DNA from 4 places in the Cupriavidus sp. Agwp_2 genome. Region 2 is predicted to be linked to each of the others. Evidence: predicted binding sites of a transcription regulator. Region 2 holds the regulator's gene; each other region holds the start of a gene.
What was found. Region 2 encodes sigma-54, which starts transcription at its own class of promoters, with help from an activator protein. Its sites were predicted from a motif close to TGGCANGNAANCTGCTTT; they were not measured.

Region 1 (4,468 bases), on a different replicon from region 2:
AACCTCGCCTTCCAGCCCGTACAGGTTCTTGTGCTCGCAGAAGATCACCGGGTCGTTGTCGCGGATCGCCTGGATCAGCAGGCCCTTGGTGTCGTATGGCGTCGACGGGCACACCACCTTGAGCCCGGGGATATGCGTGAACAGCGGCGTCAGCATCTGGCTGTGCTGCGCGGCGGCGCGGAAGCCAGCGCCGACCATGGCGCGGATCACCACCGGGGTTTCGGCCTTGCCGCCGAACATGTAGCGGAACTTGGCCGCCTGGTTGAAGATCTGGTCGAAGCAGACGCCCATGAAGTCGATGAACATCAGCTCGGCGATCGGACGCATGCCGCACGCCGCGGCGCCGATGGCCGCGCCCACGTAGGCCGATTCGGACAGCGGCGTATCGAGCAGGCGGTCGCCATGCTTGGCGTACAGTCCCTTGGTCACGCCCAGCACGCCGCCCCAGGCGTCCTTCTCGCCATCCGCGCCGGCGCCGCCAACGATGTCTTCGCCCAGCATGATGACGCTGGGGTCGCGGGTCATTTCCTGGTCGATCGCCTCGTTGATCGCCAGCTTGATGCTCAGTTTGCGAGCCATGTTTGTCTCCTGATAGTTCGGTTAGCCGTCTTGTTGGCGAGAGGCGGATCAGTAGCTGACGTAGACGTCGGTGAGCAGGTCCTCCGGCCCGGGCAGCGGCGCGGCCTTGGCTTCCTGCACGGCGTGATCGATCAGCGCGGCGACTTCGCGGTCGATGGTGTCGAGTTCCTCGCGCGCGACCACGCCGGCCTGCGTCACGGTGCGGGCGAACAGCTTCAGGCAGTCCTTGTTGGCGCGGATATCGTCGAGCTCGCCGGCGGCACGATAGGTCTGCGCATCGCCCTCGAAGTGGCCGTAGAAGCGAACCATCTTGCATTCGAGCAGCGACGGGCCGCCGCCTTCGCGCGCGCGGCGGATGACTTCGCCGGCGGCCTCGTGCACGGCAAAGAAATCGGTGCCGTCCACGGTCACGCCCGGAATGCCGAAGCCGGCGGCGCGGTCTACATAGCTGTCCACGGCCGTGCCATATTCGCGCGAGGTCGACTCGGCATAGCCGTTGTTCTCGATCACGAAGATCACCGGCAGGTTCCACACCGCGGCCAGGTTCAGGCTTTCCAGGAAGGTGCCCTGGTTGGAAGCGCCGTCGCCGCAGAAGGTGATGCCGACCTCGCCCTTGCCGCGGAACTTGGCCGCCAGCGCTGCGCCGCAGATCAGCGGCGCGCCCGCGCCCAGGATGCCGTTGGCGCCCATCATGCCCTTGGACAGGTCGGCGATATGCATCGAGCCGCCCTTGCCGTTGCAAGAGCCGCCCTTCTTGCCATAGATCTCCATCATCATCGCCACCGGATCCACACCCTTGGCAATGCAGTGGCCATGGCCGCGGTGCGTGCTGGCAATGCGGTCGCCATCGTTCAGGTGGTGCAGGATGCCGACGCCCGCGGCTTCTTCACCTGCATACAGGTGGACGAAGCCCGGGATGTCGCCCCGCGCGAAGTCCACGTGCAGGCGCTCCTCGAAATCGCGGATGGTGCGCATCTTCCGGTACACCGTCAGCAGCGTCTCCTTGTCGAGCGGCAGCGCGCCGGGATCCTTCGAAGCTCTGGCTGTCATGTCTGTCTCCTTCGTTCTATCAAGGTTTGCACTTCAGGAAAGGCAGGTAAGCAACGGGTTGCTGCTGCGCATCAGCCGATGCTGCGCGGCATAGCGCATGCAGCCCGCCACGTCGATGCTGCGAAAAGCGTGTTCATGCAGGGTCACGGTGACTTCGTCGTCAGGGCCGAACGCCAGCTCGCGTTCGCCGTCGAGCGCGACGATGCCGCTGCGCTGGCGCACGCGGTGCGGGCGGCCGTGTTCAAGGCGCTCCCAGCCGGCCACCGGCACCGTGCACAGCAGTCCCGGCGCGATCGGTGCGCGCAGGTCGAATTCGCCTTCGCCCGGCGCGGCCAGCTCGATCGCCAGGCCGCCGGGATCGCGCCGGCCGAGCGGTTCGAGCAGGCCGGCGATGGCTGACAGGCCGATGGCCTGCGGATCGGCGAACGACACATAGACCGCGGCGAGCGTGTCGGTCTTCCACAAGGCGCGCGCGCCGATGAAGTGTTCGTGCGAGATCACCGCATCCACCAGCGCGATGTCGCGGCGAAAGCCGCCGTCGCCGTCGCGGATGACGATGTCGAGCCGCTTGTTGGAGGCAAGCGCGTGCTTGTCGGGAACGCGCCCGGTGGCGTAGAGGCCGGTGGCGAGGCCGGTGATGGTCGGCTCGCGCATCTCGGGGTAGGCGTTGTTGGTGCCGGTCGACAGGCCGGCGATCGGAACGCCGCCACATTCGCGCACCACCGCGCGATGCGTGCCGTCACCCCCGAGCACGATGATCGCGGCCACGCCGGCGTCGGCCATGCAGCGCGCGGCGTGCAGCGTGTCGTCGACGCGTGCGGTCACGGGCATGTCGAGGTATTCGACGGCGGGCAGGTCGGAGTCGGGGCCTTGGCGACGCGCCAGGTGCCGCGCCAGCATGACGCGCAACCCTTCGCGGTCCGGCATCATCAGCACGCGGCCCACGCCGCATGACGCCAGCGCGGCCAGCAGGCGCAGCACGATATTGACGCGATCGGCCAGCTGCAGGCTATTGGCGTTGGCGATCACGCGGCGGATATCGCGCGCGGAAATCGGGTTGGCGATGATACCGACCAGTGGCGTGCCGGCGCCGGCTGCGTGCCCCATTGCCTGTCTCCTGTTGTGATTGTGGTGACAGGCAAATTGCAATGGCTGTGCCAGTGCGCGCAGGGCAAAAAATGCGCAAAAACCAAGGGATTACCCGCAGCGGAAAGGCAAAGCGGAGCGCTGCGATGTGACAGGTGTCACAGCACAGGTGTACAGCGGGTGGACAGCCGTATCGCGAGCCCGCTCAGTGGGCGGGCTTGCCGCCCTCGTCGTCGGCCCCGTCGCGCCGGTTAGGCGACTGGATGCCGTAACGTTCCATGCGACGGTACAGGGTCATGCGGCTGATGCCGATCTGGCGCGCAACCGCGCTCAGGTTCCAGCCGGAAGCGCGCAGGTACTGCATCAGCAGCATGCCTTCGGGCGGCAGCTGGTGCGGGTCGAATGGCGCGGCGGCGCTGTCGCCGGCAACCGGCGCAGCTTGCGGGGGTGCAGCGGGAATGGCCGCGGTCCCGAGGCCGTCGGGCAGGTCCTGCTCATCGATATAGCCGCCGGCGCAGACGGCGCGCGCGTATTCCAGCACGTTGCGCAGCTCGCGCAGGTTGCCCGGCCAGCGATGGCGATGCAGCCGCTCGCGTGCCGCCGGCGACAACGTCACGGCCTGGCCGGCGCCTTCCTGCAGCAGCTTGGCCATCAGCCAGTCGAGGTCGCTGCGTGCGCGCAGTGGCGGCAGTTCGAAACGGGCGCCATTGAGGCGGTAGAAGAGGTCCTCGCGGAAGCGGCCTTCGGCGACCAGTTGCTCCAGGCCGTGGTGCGTCGCGGAGATGACGCGCAGCCGCACTGGCACGGGCCTTGCGGCGCCGACCGGCAGCACCTCGCCCTCGGCCAGCACGCGCAGCAGCCGCGACTGCAGCTCGCGCGGCATGTCGCCGATCTCGTCCAGGAACAGCGTGCCGCCGTCGGCTTCCTGGATCAGCCCGCGCTTGCCGCGCGGGCCGGCGCCGGAGAAGCTGTTGGGCAGGTGGCCGAACAGCTCGCTCTCGATCAGCGTTTCCGGGATCGCCGCGCAGTTCACCGCGATGAACGGGCCGCTGCGGCGCGAGCTGGCCTGGTGCAGGGCCTTGGCGAAGAACTCCTTGCCGCTGCCGGTCTCGCCGTGGATCAGCAGGTTGATCGGCGAATCGACCAGTCGCGCGGCGCGCTGCAGTTGCTGCTGCAGCGCGATATCGCCGCCGGTCAGTGCGGCCAGCGCGTCGGGCATGGCCACCGGCGCTTCCTTCGCCGGTGCCTGCCAGCGCAGCGCGGGCGGCATCACGCTCAGGTACAGCAGCCCGCCGCTGCGGTTCAGCGCCACCAGCCGCTGTTCGCTGGGCCGGGAGTAGACATAGTTGCCCAGCTCTTCCAGCCGGGCGCCGAACAGTGCCTCGAACCGCTGGCCGAGCACGGTGGCGCCGGCCGCGCCGCCCAGCTCGCTCTCCAGCATCAGCCGGGCGCGGTGGTTGTGGCCGACAATGCGGCCGGCCTCGTCCAGCGCCAGCAGGTATTCGGGGTTGACGTCGACGAACTCCGGCGCGACGTTCAGCTTCAGGATCCAGTCGCGCCGGTGCGCGCGCAGGAAGTTGGCGTTCTCGATATGGGCGGCATAGATGCGCACCAGCTGCAACGCCAGCCCCTGGCTGTCCTTGGCATGCGGCGAGGTCAGCGCGGAGATGTCGAGGATGGCGTGCAGGTTGCCGTGCGTGTCGAACAGCGGCGCGGCGGTGCAGGTCAGCGGGATATGGGTCGCGTCGAAATG
Region 2 (4,468 bases):
CCGGCGCCCGCGCCCGCCAACAAACCCTGACGCCGGGCCGGGACCGCTTCCTCGCCTGAAACGCTGAACGCCAGACTGTGCCAATGACCGATACCGCCACCATCGCCGAAAAGCCTTCCGTCCAAGCCACGGCCGTCCTCGAAGGCGGCAGCACGCTGGTCGTGCGCCACCTGAAAAAGCGCTACGGCTCGCGCACCGTGGTCAAGGATGTCTCGCTGGACGTGAAGAGTGGCGAAGTGGTCGGCCTGCTCGGCCCCAACGGCGCGGGCAAGACCACCTCGTTCTACATGATCGTGGGGCTGGTGAACCTGGACGAGGGCGATATCGTGCTCGACGGCGACCATATCAGCGGCCTGCCGATCCACGAGCGCGCGCGCATGGGCCTGTCCTACCTGCCGCAGGAAGCGTCGGTCTTCCGCAAGCTCAACGTCGAGGAGAACATCCGCGCGGTGCTGGAACTGCAGGTGGAGAACGGCAAGCCGCTGGCCAAGGCCGAGATCGAACGCAGGCTCGACGCGCTGCTCGACGACCTGCAGATCGCGCACCTGCGCAACAACCCGGCGCTGTCGCTGTCCGGCGGCGAACGCCGCCGCGTGGAAATCGCGCGCGCGCTGGCATCGTCGCCGCGCTTCATCCTGCTGGACGAACCGTTCGCCGGCGTGGATCCGATCGCAGTGGGCGAAATCCAGCGCATCGTGAGCTTCCTGAAGGCGCGCAATATCGGCGTGCTGATCACCGACCACAACGTGCGCGAGACCCTCGGCATCTGCGACCACGCCTACATCATCAGCGAAGGCACGGTGCTGGCCGCGGGCCAGCCCGAGGAGATCATCGCCAACGAATCGGTGCGGCGCGTCTACCTGGGCGAGAACTTCCGCATGTGATGTACTGGCCTGCCCGCTGCGGCAGGCCATTGATTCTCCCTGCTTTCGGCCCCATGATCTGCATATGGGCCAGCCCACTGCCGGCGTCGATCAAGCCGCGACATCGATAGCAATTTCCGTTCCAACAACGGAAAGATGCGCATAAAATAGGTCGCATGAAACCGTCGCTACAGCTCCGCCTCTCCCAGCACCTGGCACTGACGCCGCAACTGCAGCAGTCGATCAGGCTGTTGCAGCTGTCGACGCTGGAACTGCAGCAGGAAGTCGAACAGGCGCTCACGGAAAACCCGCTGCTCGAACGCGAGAACGACTGGATCGAAAGCCCGCTGCGCGTGGCTGCCGATGGTTCGGTCAACTTGCAGAGCGCGCCGGCCCCGGCACCAGCCGAACCGCAAGGCAACGGCGAGGCGCGCGCCGATGGCGCGGGCGACGACGACAGCTACGGCGACAGCAACAGCGGCGATGACTATGGCGGCGACTGGAGCCTGGACGACTTCGCGCGCCGCCCGCAAGGCGACGAAGACGAGAAGACGCCGATGCAGCTGCGCGAGGCCGAGCCCACGCTGCGCGAATACCTGATGGAACAGCTGACGCCGCTGAAGATTTCGGTGCGCGACAAGGGCCTTGCCATCTTCCTGATCGAATCACTCGACGACGACGGCTACCTCAGCGCCTCACTCGAAGAAATCTGCGCAGAACTGCCCGAAGAACTCGAGTTCGAGATCGACGAAGTGCAGGCCATGCTGACGCTGCTGCAGAGCTTCGACCCGCCTGGCGTGGGCGCGCGCAATGCCGCCGAGTGCCTCGGCCTGCAGTTGCGCCGGCTGAAGCACCCGCAGCGCGAGCTGGCGCTGAACATCGTGCATAACCACCTGGAACTGCTGGCAGTGCGCGACTACACGCGACTGAAGAAAGCGCTGCAGGTAGACGAGCCAGCACTCAAGGCCGCGCACGAATTGATCCGCTCGCTGGCACCTTACCCCGGCCACGCGTATAGCCGCCCCGAAGCCGACTTCGTCGTGCCCGATGTGTTCGTGCGCAAGAGCGGCGGCGGCTGGATCGCGCAACTCAATCCGGATGTGATGCCGAGGCTGCGCATCAACGACATGTACGCGCAGATCCTGCGCGGCGCGAAGGGAGAGTCAGGTACCGCTGGCCTGCAGCAGAAGCTGCAGGAGGCACGCTGGCTGATCAAGAATATCCAGCAAAGGTTCGACACGATCCTGCGTGTCTCGCAGGCCATTGTCGAGCGTCAAAAGAACTTTTTCACGCACGGCGAAATCGCCATGCGCCCCTTGGTTTTGCGGGAGATTGCCGATACACTGGGATTACACGAGTCAACCATCTCCCGGGTGACGACCAATAAATACATGGCAACGCCGATGGGTACTTTCGAACTGAAGTACTTCTTCGGGAGCCACGTGTCCACCGAAACCGGTGGCGCGGCTTCATCAACGGCCATCCGCGCCTTGATCAAGCAACTGATAGGAGCCGAAGACCCGAGGAATCCCCTTTCCGACAGTCGCATCGCCGAACTGCTGGGTGAGCAAGGCTTCGTTGTCGCACGCCGCACCGTTGCCAAATATCGCGAAGCCCTGAAGATCCCCGCAGTGAATCTCCGCAAGTCTTTGTAGCCGAGCCCACCGCCTGCCTGGTGAGGCTCTTTCAGAAGGAGAAGCGCTATGAACTTCAAGATCAGTGGACACCACCTGGACATCACGCCGCCGTTGCGTGAGTACGTGGAAACGAAGCTGGAGCGAATCGTCAGGCATTTCGATCAGGTCATTGGCGTTAGCGTGCTGCTCTCTGTCGACAACCACAAGGAAAAGGACCGTCGGCAATACGCGGAAATCAATCTACATCTCAGGGGCAAGGACATCTTCGTTGAAGCGCATCATGAAGACCTGTATGCAGCGATCGACGCACTCGTCGACAAGCTAGACCGTCAGGTACTCCGCTACAAGGACCGCGTGCAGGGCCACGACCGCGAAGCGGTCAAGTACCAGATGGCCGCAGCGCAGATGCAGCAATGACCGTGCCCGGTGGCCCCACAGAGGGCTGCTGAATCAAGACAAAACAGGCAAGCCGCGCATTTGCGCGGCTTTTTTGCGCCTGCAGCGCTGTGGCGCGTGCGCAAACGCCTGTCACCCGTTTGAGGCGGAGTGTTCGCAACGGCCGCAGCAAGGTGTATGCTGCGCCATACATGCAGCGCCGCATTCTGCCCCGCGCCCGGTTACGGTGCGGACCCACACGGGCGCAGCGCTGCGGTGCACAATCACAGGGAGGCCGCTGCTCTATAATGGCCGGACGCCTCGGCGCTGCCGGTGATCCGCTGCCTCTGAGCCATCCACTGCCCGGCGGAACGGCGGATCCGCCCGCTAACTGAAATCCTGCGCATCGCCCATGAATCGTTTGGCCAAATTGCTGCCACCCGGCAACATCACCCTCGACGTCAGCGTCACCAGCAAGAAGCGTGTGTTCGAGCAGGCCGGGCTCCTCTTCGAGAACAACCATGGCGTGGCGCGCGCCATCGTGACGGACAACCTGTTTGCGCGCGAGTCGCTGGGCTCCACCGGGCTCGGCGCCGGCGTGGCGATTCCGCACGGCCGCATCAAGGGCCTGAAGCAGCCGCTGGCCGCCTTCATGCGCTTGGCCGAGCCGATCCCGTTTGAATCGCCTGACGGCAAGCCGGTGTCGCTGCTGATTTTCCTGCTGGTGCCGGAACAGGCCACGCAGCAACACCTGGAAATCCTGTCCGAGATCGCGCAGCTGCTGTCAGACCGCGACATGCGCGAAGGGCTGGCGACCTTGCCAACTTCCGAAGCTGTGCACCAGCTGCTGACCGAATGGCACCCCTGATCCCCTGATCTGTCCCGAACGGGCCGGCACAGACCGGACAGGCGCAGCGCCTGGCACACCGCCCCACACGTCATACCCGCATGGAACTCACCGGCGTCACTTCCCAGTCCATCTTCGACGACAACGCAGCCGACCTCAAACTCTCGTGGGTGGCCGGCCTGGAAGGTGCGGACCGCGCCTTCGACGTGGAATTCGCCCGCGAAGCCACCTCTGCCGCGGACCTGGTTGGCCACCTGAACCTGATCCACCCCAACCGCATCCAGGTGCTCGGCAAGCCCGAAATCACCTACTACCAGCGGCTGGACGACGATATCCGCAAGCGCCAGATGGGCGAGCTGATCCTGCTGGAGCCGCCTTTCCTGGTGGTGGCCGATGGCATGGAGCCGCCGCCGGACCTGGAACTGCGCTGCACGCGCTCGTCGACGCCGCTCTTCACCACGCCGGTGTCGTCGGCCGCGGTGATTGACCACCTGCGCCTGTACCTGTCGCGCATCTCCGCGCCGCGCGTGACCATGCACGGGGTGTTTCTCGACATCCTCGGCATGGGCGTGCTGATCATGGGCGAATCGGGCCTGGGCAAGAGCGAACTGGGCCTGGAACTGATATCGCGCGGACACGGCCTGGTGGCCGACGACGCGGTTGACTTCGTACGCCTGGGGCCGGACTTCATCGAGGGCCGGTGCCCGCCGCTGCTGCAGAACCTGCTAGAAGTGCGCGGCCTGGGC
Region 3 (4,468 bases), on a different replicon from region 2:
GGGCGCAGCCGCGCCCGCCCTGCTCAGAACACAGTGCCGTCGCTGATGATGCTGAACGGCGGCGCGCCGCCCGGGCGCCGCTTGGCGGCAATGCGCCGCCCGGCGGACCAGGTGCCGCCCTCCAGCACGCGCGCCAGTGGGAAGTCGGCTTCCGCCAGCCCCAGGGCCTGGCGCACGCCATCGGCCACCAGATCCAGGCCCGTCACGGTCAGCGCGCGCCATTCGACGATCACGGGCTCGTCCACCGCATGCGCCTGGGCGACAAAGGACGCATCGCGCGGCACCATCAGTTCGAAGTCGAACAGCAGGCCGCCATTGCGGTATTCAGGCAGCCCGGTCAGCGCATCCAGCCCGGTGACCGTCAGGCCCGCGTCTTCCAGTGGCTCCAGCAGCGAATAGGTCAGCCACTGCGTGAGCTTGTGGAACGGCACCAGCCCGCCGGGCGCGGCCGGATGGTGCCAGCAATCGCCCAGCGACACCCCCTCGACCACGATGCGTCCCGGCCAGACCGGCCCCAGCCCCACCAGCAGCGTGCGCAGCAGGAAGCTGGCGTCGAGCCGCTCGTTGACCGCGTGCGCCTTCAGGTAGTCATACAGGTTGCCCAGCCGCGCGGGCCGCCCGAACAGGGCCGGCGTAGCCTCCATCACCTCGCCCAGCCGGCGCAGCAACCCGGCGCGGCCTTCCAGCCCGACCAGCGGGTTGTGCTGGGCCACCTGGAAGGCGTGCGCAATGCTGTCGGCGTCGATGCGCTGCAGCCGCTCGGCATCGGCGCGCAGCGGGTCGCCGGGCGCCGCGGAGAAGCCGCCACGTGCGAACAGGTCGAAGCTGGCCACGCCCAGCCCTTCGGAGCGGGTCAGCACCAGGTCGCTGGCCGGGTCGCGGTAGCGCCAGTCGGGTCCCGCGCCGGCGTCGAGCAGTACGCTCGGGATCACCAGGTCGATGCCGATGCGCGCACGCTCTTCGCGGTGCTCTGGCCCGCTCATGGCGGCACGCTCGCACAGCACATGCCAGCGGTCGACGCGCTGGTCGACGCCGCCGCTCTCGAAGTGGCGCCAGCGGCTGTGGTAAGGCACCTGCAGGTCCGGATAGCGCTGCCGGATGGTGCTGGCCACGTAATCGGCGATCGCATGGACGCGATCGGGGTGCCAGGTAAACAACTCGGACGCGCCGCTGGCCACGTGCTCGGTGACCGCCGCGCAATGCGTGCGCACGGCTTCAGCGCACAGCAGCGCGGAAGCGGGGTGCCCTTCCGGCACAGGGCTGAGCCAGCCCCCGCCCGGACGCATTTCCTCGCCTGCTCCCCGACGGTCCATGCCGCCACGATCCTCTTCGGGATACATTGTCATTCGTTCAACCCCCTGCCCTTTGCCAGGGCGAGTTCATCGGCATCCGGCGGCGTGTAGTGCGTAAAGTAGCCGGCCGCCACCTTGGCGTCGATCTCGACACGGGCGTCCGCCGGGATCAGGGCTTCGGGAATCGCCACCTGCTCGACCACCTCGATGCCCTGCGCCACCAGCGCGCCATGCTTCATGTTACTCATCGACGCCCAACGGTCGATGCGGCGGATGCCCAGCCAGTGGAACACATCCGGCATCAGCTCCTGGAAACGCATGTCCTGCACGCCTGCCACGCATTCGGTGCGGGCAAAGTAAGTCTCGGCGCGATCGCCGCCCGCCTGCCGCTTGCGGGCGTTATAGACCAGGAACTTGGTCACCTCGCCCAGCGCGCGGCCTTCCTTGCGGTTGTAGACGACCAGCCCGACGCCGCCCTGCTGCGCCATCTCGATGCACACCTCGATGCCATGTGCCAGGTACGGGCGGCAGGTACAGATGTCTGACCCGAATACGTCGGATCCGTTGCATTCATCGTGCACGCGGCAAGCCACTTTGGTCTCGGTCTTGCCGAGTTGGCTGACGTCCCCGAAGAAGTACAGCGTCATGCCGCCGATGGGCGGCAGGAACACTTTCAGGTCGGGCCGCGTGACCAGTTCCGGGAACATGCCGCCGGTCTGCTCGAACAGGCCGCGCCGCAACGCGCTTTCCTTGATGCCGAACCGCGCCGCCAGCCCCGGCAGGTGCCAGACCGGATCGACCGCCGCCTTGGTCACGCGCACGTCGCCATTGGCGTAGAGGATGCTGCCGTCCGGCTTCAGCCGGCCGGCAGCCATCGCCGATATCAGCTCGGGCATATTGATATGCGCGCGCGTGACGGCGATGGTCGGGCGGATATCCACGCCCGCCGCGATACGGTCCGCGAAGACGGAGGAAACGAGGTGGCCCCAGGGATCGAGCGAGACGATCTTTTCCGGATCGGCCCACTGCGGGTGCGGGCCGATGGCCTCGGCGGGTGCCGTATCGGTCAGGTCGGGGCGATGGTCGCGCTGCAGCGAGCCGGAGGCAACCGCCAGTGCGCGGTAGATGGCATAGGCGCCGGCGTGGGTGCCGATCACGTTACGTTGCGCGGGGTTCGCCAGGCTGGCAATCACGGGGCCGCGTTCGGCGGCGGTGGGTGCACCCCAGTGAATCGGCTCGGCGGGCTTGTCGCGGCGCGCGTGCGAGGTGAGGACGATATGGTCGGACATGGCACCCTCGGTTCCCGGTGGAATCCTGACCAAATGGTCAGGTTTACGATTCCATACTAGGCAACGTTCATGCCATCGCCCAATGCCGGTTTACGCGAGTTTTGCCGCGCACTGTATGGCGCCGTACGCAAGCGGGGCGGCGCGCATGCACGCATGGCGTGCCGGGGACATGACGCCGACGGTGCGCGCGCACCAGCAGGAGGCAATCTGCCGGGCGCGCAGGCTTGCAAGGCTTACATAGTAGGACGGCTCGCCGAGCCGCGTGCGTCCGACAGCCAGACCCACGCCGCGCGCAGCGCTGCCAGCGGGCTTGCGCTTTCCACGTAGCGATGAAAGAGCGCGCCGGCAACGTTGCTCAGCGCCCACGCCGTCGCCATGCCCAGCGCGTTCAGCACCGGCTGCCCCGGCGCAAGGTTCGACACCAGCGCATTCACCAGCAGGCACACCGGGAAATGCACCAGGAAGACCGAATAGGAAATGCGGCCGAAGAATCCGACCACATGGCCGCGCGGCCAGCGCTCCATCCAGCCACCGCGGCGTGCGACCGCCAGCAGCAGCGCGGTAGCCAGCGCCACGGCGATTCGCAGCCGGAAATCGACGATCAGCGCCGCCAGCGCCACCGCGCCGAGCACCAGCAGCGGCATGGCCGAACGGCCCGGGTTCGAGGCCCACCACGCCAGCGTGCCCATGCCATAGGCGCCAAAGAAGTACACCGCCCAGATATCCCAGGCGGCATCACGGTTGAACCAGAACAGCGACGCGACCGCCAGCAGCGCAACCACGCCGATGCCGGCCGCGGCGCCCGCCTGCGCCTCGCGCGGCGCAAAGGTGCGAGCCGCCCACAGCGCCATCAGCAGCAGGCCGAACAGTTGCAGGTCGATCGCGACGTACCAGACACCGGCCGACAGCGCATCGACATCGAGCACGTTATGCAGCAGCGTGAGGTGCGCCAGGAACTGCATCAGGTGCGGCGGGGCCGGAATCGATTCATGGATCATCCATTGCCGCGCCAGCGCGGCGCCGGCAATGCTCAGCAGCAGCGCCGCGGCGAAGGGCACGATCAGCTTGAGGTAACGGCGCCACAGCATCGCCAGCGGATGCTCGCGGATTTCCAGCCGGCCGTGCGGCGCTAGGCTGCGCGCGGCCAGGAAGCCGCTGATCACCAGGAACACCTGGACCGCGATGCGGGCGTAGTCATACAGCCAGTCCACCAGGCCCGGCGCGAGACGGTAGGCCGTGTCGGACATCGGGCCGTAGAAGGCGAGATGGTGCAGCACGATCAGCTGGGAACTGACCGCCTTGAGCGCGTCGATGCAGGGCAGGCGTGACGGACGGGGGCTCATTGTTCTTGGAGTCTGACAAAGCGCACGAAAGGCGCGATTCTACCTGTTTGCCCTGATTGACATGTGGCGTCACATCCACAAATTGCGGATTGGTTACACACTTGCCGCGATTGTTGCCGACTCTGCTCACTCTGAAAGTCATGTCTCAACAAGGAAGCATTTGCTTATGACGACTTTGTCCTTCACCCATCGAAGGACCGGGTATACCCTAGCGACTTTGCCGCACCATCGGCCAGCTACCCGGTTTCCCGAATGTCCGTCTCCGTCCTGTCTTCCCTGCTAACCCGCTTGTCCCGCGCCCGTCGCCCGCTGGCGGCGCTCGCCTTCGGCGTCATCGCCTCCGCGCTGATGCCGGCTGCCGCCAATGCCCAGTCGCAAACGCCCGTGCTCGACAAGATCCGCGATTCCGGCACCATCGTGCTGGGCTATCGAGAATCGGCGCTGCCCTTTTCCTTTGCCGACGACAAGGGCCAGCCGGCTGGCTACGCGGTCGAGCTGTGCCTGCGCGCGGCGGAAGCGGCGCGCCAGAAGCTGGGCCTGAAAG
Region 4 (4,468 bases), 1.2 Mb from region 2:
GAGCTGTCCGCCAGCGTCAGCGTGATCCGCACCGATACGCTGGAGGTGGCCCATACCATCCACTTCACGCCGCGGGGCTTCCGCGCCGGGGATGTGACCCCGGTGGGGATGGCGGCCAGCAGTGATGGCACGCGTGCCTATGTCGGGCTTGGGCGTGCCAACCACGTCGCGGCGGTGGACGTGGCGTCGCGCCGGGTGCTGGACTATGTGCTGGTCGGCCGGCGCGCATGGGGGCTGGCGCTGAGCCGCGACAACGCCAGGCTCTATGTCGCCAACGGCCTGTCGGACGACGTCAGCGTGGTGGATACCGCCAGCAGCAAGGCGACGGCAACCCTCAAGGCGGGCCGGGTGCCGCACTCGGTGGCGATCGATGACTGAACGCGTGCGCTGCTGCCGCTCGCTCGTTGCCGCGCTAGGCCTGTTCGCGGGTGCGGCCGGGGTGGCCGACTCCGCCGAGGTGCGCATGGCGGTGGTGTCGCTGGCCGGCGACCCGCGCCATGAGGCCCGCCGCCTTGCGCAGCGCTATCCCGGGCAGCCGCAGGGCCGCGCACTCGATGGCGCGCAGGTGGCGGCAGCGGAGGCCCGCTTCGCGCTGGAGGCAGCGGGCCAGTCGCTCAGGCTCGATGCCCAGGAAGCGCGCAGCGAAGCGGAAGTCGGGCCGATGGTTGCGGCGCTGGCGCGGCAGGGCACGCGCTTTATCCTGCTCGACCTGCCATCCGCGGCAGTGAGGCAGGCGACGGCCGCCATCAAGCCGGGCGAGGCCCTGCTGTTCAACGTCTCGGCCGATGACGACGACTTGCGCGGCGCCGCCTGTTCGCCGGTGCTGCTGCACACGCTGCCCAGCCTGCGCATGCGCGCCGACACCCTGATGCAATACCTCGCGCTGCGCACGTGGCGCCGCGCGCTGCTGCTGAGCGGGCCGTCGGCGGGCGACGCGGCGCAGCGCGATGCGCTGGTCAAGTCCGCGCGGCGCTTCGGCATTGCGTGGTCGGTGCAACGGACGTTCAGGCTGTCCAACGACCCGCGCGAGCGCGACCTGGCCAACGTGAACCTGCTGACCAATGGCACCGACCATGACGTGGTGGTGGTGGCAGATGCCGACGGCGAGTTCGCCCGCGGCGTGCCCTATGCCACGCAGCTGCCGCGCCCAGTGGTGGGCGCCAGCGGCCTGGGCGCGCAGGCCTGGCACTGGGCCTGGGACCGCAATGGCGGGCCGCAGCTCAACCGGCGCTTCACGCGTGCGGCGGGGCGCCCGATGACGGGCCACGACTGGGCCGCCTGGGTGGCGGTCAAGGCGATAGCGGAAAGCGTCGCAAGGCAGCCCAGGGCCGGCTTTGCCGCGCAGGCACAAGCCCTGGTCACCGGCAAGGTGGTGGTGGACGGCTTCAAGGGCCCGCCGCTGTCGTTCCGTCCCTGGGACCGCCAGTTGCGCCAGCCCGTCATGCTGGCTCACCCGGATGGCGTCGTTGCCGTGGCGCCGGTGGAAGGCGTGCTGCATCCGAAGAACAACCTCGACACCCTGGGCGCGGACGAAGCCGACACCGCGTGCCGCGCCCCGTCCTCGTAAGGCGCAACCCATGGCCACCGTGCTGATCCATCGCTGGCGCGCGCTGCGCGCCGTCTGCGGGCGCGAACTGCGCAAGTACCTGCGCCAGCCCGGGCGTCTGCTGTCGTCGCTGGTGCGGCCGCTGCTGTGGCTGCTGGTGTTCGCGGCCGGCTTCCAGAATGCGCTCGGCGTCGCGATCGCGCCGCCGTATGAGACCTACATCGAATACAAGGTGTACGTCGCGCCCGGCCTGCTCGGCATGATCGCGCTGTTCAACGGCATGCAGTCGTCGCTGGCGATGGTGTACGACCGCGAGATGGGCGTAATGCGCCTGCTGCTGACCGCGCCGCTGCCGCGTGGCTGGCTGCTCGGCTGCAAGCTGGCCGCGAGCACGGTGCTGTCGCTGCTGCAAATGGCCGCGTTCCTGCTGGTGGCGATAAGCTTCGGCATCCGGTTCGAGCCGTTGCACCTGCTGCCCGCTTGCGGCGCCATGGCGCTGGCGGCGCTGATGCTGGCTGCGCTGGGACTGCTGCTGTCGGTGCATGTGCGCCAGCTGGAGAACTTTGCCGGCACCATGAACTTCGTGATCTTTCCGATGTTCTTTGTCAGCTCGGCGCTGTATCCGCTGTGGAAGCTGCAGGAGTCAGGTGCCGAGATCGTCTATCAACTCGCGCGCTTCAACCCCTTCACGCATGCGGTCGAGGCCATACGCTTCGCGCTGTATGGGCAGGTGGCCCCCGTGAGCCTGGCCGTGGTGGCAGGCTGTGCTGCAGTGTTCTTTGCGCTGGCGCTGCGCGGCTACGACCCGCAGCGCGGCATGGCCCGCCAGGGGCAGGCGTGAACTGGGCTGCGGCCGCCACGCATGGCTGTTCAGATCTGGAGCAGATGCAACGCAGTGTTGCGTGCTGACACGGCCGCCGGCACGCAATGCGGCCGCTTTCGGCGTGCTAGCGCGGCAATCCGATTGGCATGGGAATTGCCGTAAGTGCGGGTCCGGTGCCTGGTGGGTGCCTGGTATCGGCGCACTGGCGCATCGGTGGGAAACCAAAACAAGAGAGGAGAAGGCAATGAGGACGTTACGAGCAGTGATGGCGATCGCGGCAGTCGCGACTGCCGCGGCCAGCCTAGCGGCGCAGGCGGCAGTGACCGACGCCATGATCGAGAACGACGCAAAGAGCCCCGGCGACGTGCTGTCGTGGGGCATGGGCCCGCAAGGGCAACGCTATTCTGCGCTGACGCGCATCAATACGAAAAATGTCGGCAACCTCGTGCCGGCGTGGTCGTTCTCGTTCGGCGGCGAGAAGCAGCGCGGCCAGGAAGCGCAGCCGCTCATACACGACGGCAAGATGTTCGTGACGGCATCGTATTCGCGCATCTACGCGCTCGACCTGAAGACCGGGGCCAAGCTGTGGAAGTACGAGCACCGCCTGCCCGAAGGCATCATGCCGTGCTGCGACGTGGTTAACCGCGGCGCGGCGCTCTACGACAACCTGGTCATCTTCGGCACGCTGGATGCACAGCTGGTGGCGCTGGACCAGAAGACCGGCAAGGTGGTGTGGAAGGAGAAGCTGGAGGACTATGCCGCCGGCTACTCGTACACGGCTGCGCCGCTGATTGTCAAAGGCATGGTGCTGACCGGCATCTCGGGCGGCGAATTCGGCGTGGTCGGCCGCGTCGATGCGCGCGATGCCAAAACGGGGCAACTGGCGTGGTCGCGCCCGGTGGTGGAAGGCCACATGGGCTACAAGTACGACAAGGACGGCAACAAGACCGAGATCGGCGTGACCGGCGCCGAGAACGCCAGCTGGCCAGGCGAGACCTGGAAGACCGGCGGCGCTGCCACCTGGCTGGGCGGCACCTATGATCCGGCCACCGGGCTGGTGTACTTCGGCACGGGCAACCCGGGGCCGTGGAACAGCCATATCCGCAAGGGCGACAATCTCTACTCCGCGTCGACGGTGGCGATCGATCCGGCCACCGGCAAGATCGTCTGGCACTACCAGAACACCCCGAACGATGGCTGGGACTTCGACGGGGTCAATGAGTTCGTGACCTTCGACCTCGATGGCAAGCGCATGGGCGGCAAGGCCGACCGCAATGGCTTCTTCTACGTCAACGACGCGCGCAACGGCAAGCTGGTCAACGCCTTTCCCTTCGTCAGGAAGATCACCTGGGCCAGCGGCATCGACCTGAAGACCGGGCGGCCCAACTTTATCAGCGAAGGCCGGCCCGGCGACCCGGCCGCCGGCACCGACCCGAAGAAGGGCAAGTCCGTGTTCGCCGCGCCCGGCTTCCTGGGCGGCAAGAACCAGCAGCCGATGGCCTACAGCCCGCAGACCGGCCTGTTCTATGTGCCGGCCAACGAGTGGGGCATGGATATCTGGAACGAGCCGGTCAGCTACAAGAAGGGCGCAGCTTTCCTGGGCGCGGGTTTCACCATCCAGCCGCTGAACGAGGACTACATCGGCTCGCTGCGCGCGATCAATCCCAAGACCGGCAAGATCGTCTGGGAGGCTAAGAACGGTGCGCCGCTGTGGGGCGGTGCGATGACCACTGCCGGGGGACTGGTGTTCTGGGGCACGCCGGAGGGCTATCTGAAGGCAGCCGACGCCCGGACCGGCAAGGAACTGTGGAAGTTCCAGACCGGCAGTGGCGTGGTGGCGCCGCCGGTCACCTGGGAAGACAACGGCGAGCAGTACGTGGCCGTGGTGTCGGGCTGGGGCGGCGCGGTGCCGCTATGGGGCGGGGAAGTCGCCAAGCGGGTGAATTTCCTGGAGCAGGGCGGATCGGTGTGGGTGTTCAAACTGCACAAGAGCTGAACACGGGCCGGTCGATGGACATGCACGCTGGCATCGCGATGCCGGCGTGCGCGCATAACGAAACTGTGAGACCAAAGGTATGAAGAAGGAATGGATGGCGCTG

Region 1: LPA45_RS25575 (ATP-NAD kinase family protein) is a predicted target of sigma-54. The motif match lies at 2,772-2,789, and genes of this name have one in related genera.
Region 3: LPA45_RS18020 (GTP cyclohydrolase II) is a predicted target of sigma-54. The motif match lies at 2,639-2,656, and genes of this name have one in related genera.
Region 4: LPA45_RS07375 (PQQ-dependent methanol/ethanol family dehydrogenase) is a predicted target of sigma-54. The motif match lies at 2,512-2,529, and genes of this name have one in related genera.

Annotation. Positions count from the first base shown of each region.
Region 1 covers NZ_CP088084.1:1,722,181-1,726,648, forward strand. Annotated here, with positions in the region: gene LPA45_RS25565 (alpha-ketoacid dehydrogenase subunit beta) at 1-579, opposite strand, end outside; gene LPA45_RS25570 (thiamine pyrophosphate-dependent dehydrogenase E1 component subunit alpha) at 628-1,629, opposite strand; gene LPA45_RS25575 (ATP-NAD kinase family protein) at 1,663-2,736, opposite strand; gene LPA45_RS25580 (sigma-54-dependent Fis family transcriptional regulator) at 2,921-4,468, opposite strand, start outside.
Region 2 covers NZ_CP088083.1:359,900-364,367, reverse strand. Annotated here, with positions in the region: gene lptA (lipopolysaccharide transport periplasmic protein LptA) at 1-30, shown strand, start outside; gene lptB (LPS export ABC transporter ATP-binding protein) at 84-884, shown strand; gene LPA45_RS01730 (RNA polymerase factor sigma-54) at 1,040-2,518, shown strand; gene hpf (ribosome hibernation-promoting factor, HPF/YfiA family) at 2,567-2,917, shown strand; gene ptsN (PTS IIA-like nitrogen regulatory protein PtsN) at 3,288-3,743, shown strand; gene hprK (HPr(Ser) kinase/phosphatase) at 3,824-4,468, shown strand, end outside.
Region 3 covers NZ_CP088084.1:34,345-38,812, reverse strand. Annotated here, with positions in the region: gene LPA45_RS18025 (URC4/urg3 family protein) at 24-1,346, opposite strand; gene LPA45_RS18020 (GTP cyclohydrolase II) at 1,343-2,581, opposite strand; gene LPA45_RS18015 (acyltransferase) at 2,815-3,924, opposite strand; gene LPA45_RS18010 (amino acid ABC transporter substrate-binding protein) at 4,177-4,468, shown strand, end outside.
Region 4 covers NZ_CP088083.1:1,577,417-1,581,884, forward strand. Annotated here, with positions in the region: gene LPA45_RS07360 (PQQ-dependent catabolism-associated beta-propeller protein) at 1-378, shown strand, start outside; gene LPA45_RS07365 (ABC transporter substrate-binding protein) at 371-1,567, shown strand; gene LPA45_RS07370 (ABC transporter permease) at 1,578-2,387, shown strand; gene LPA45_RS07375 (PQQ-dependent methanol/ethanol family dehydrogenase) at 2,614-4,365, shown strand; gene LPA45_RS07380 (c-type cytochrome) at 4,445-4,468, shown strand, end outside.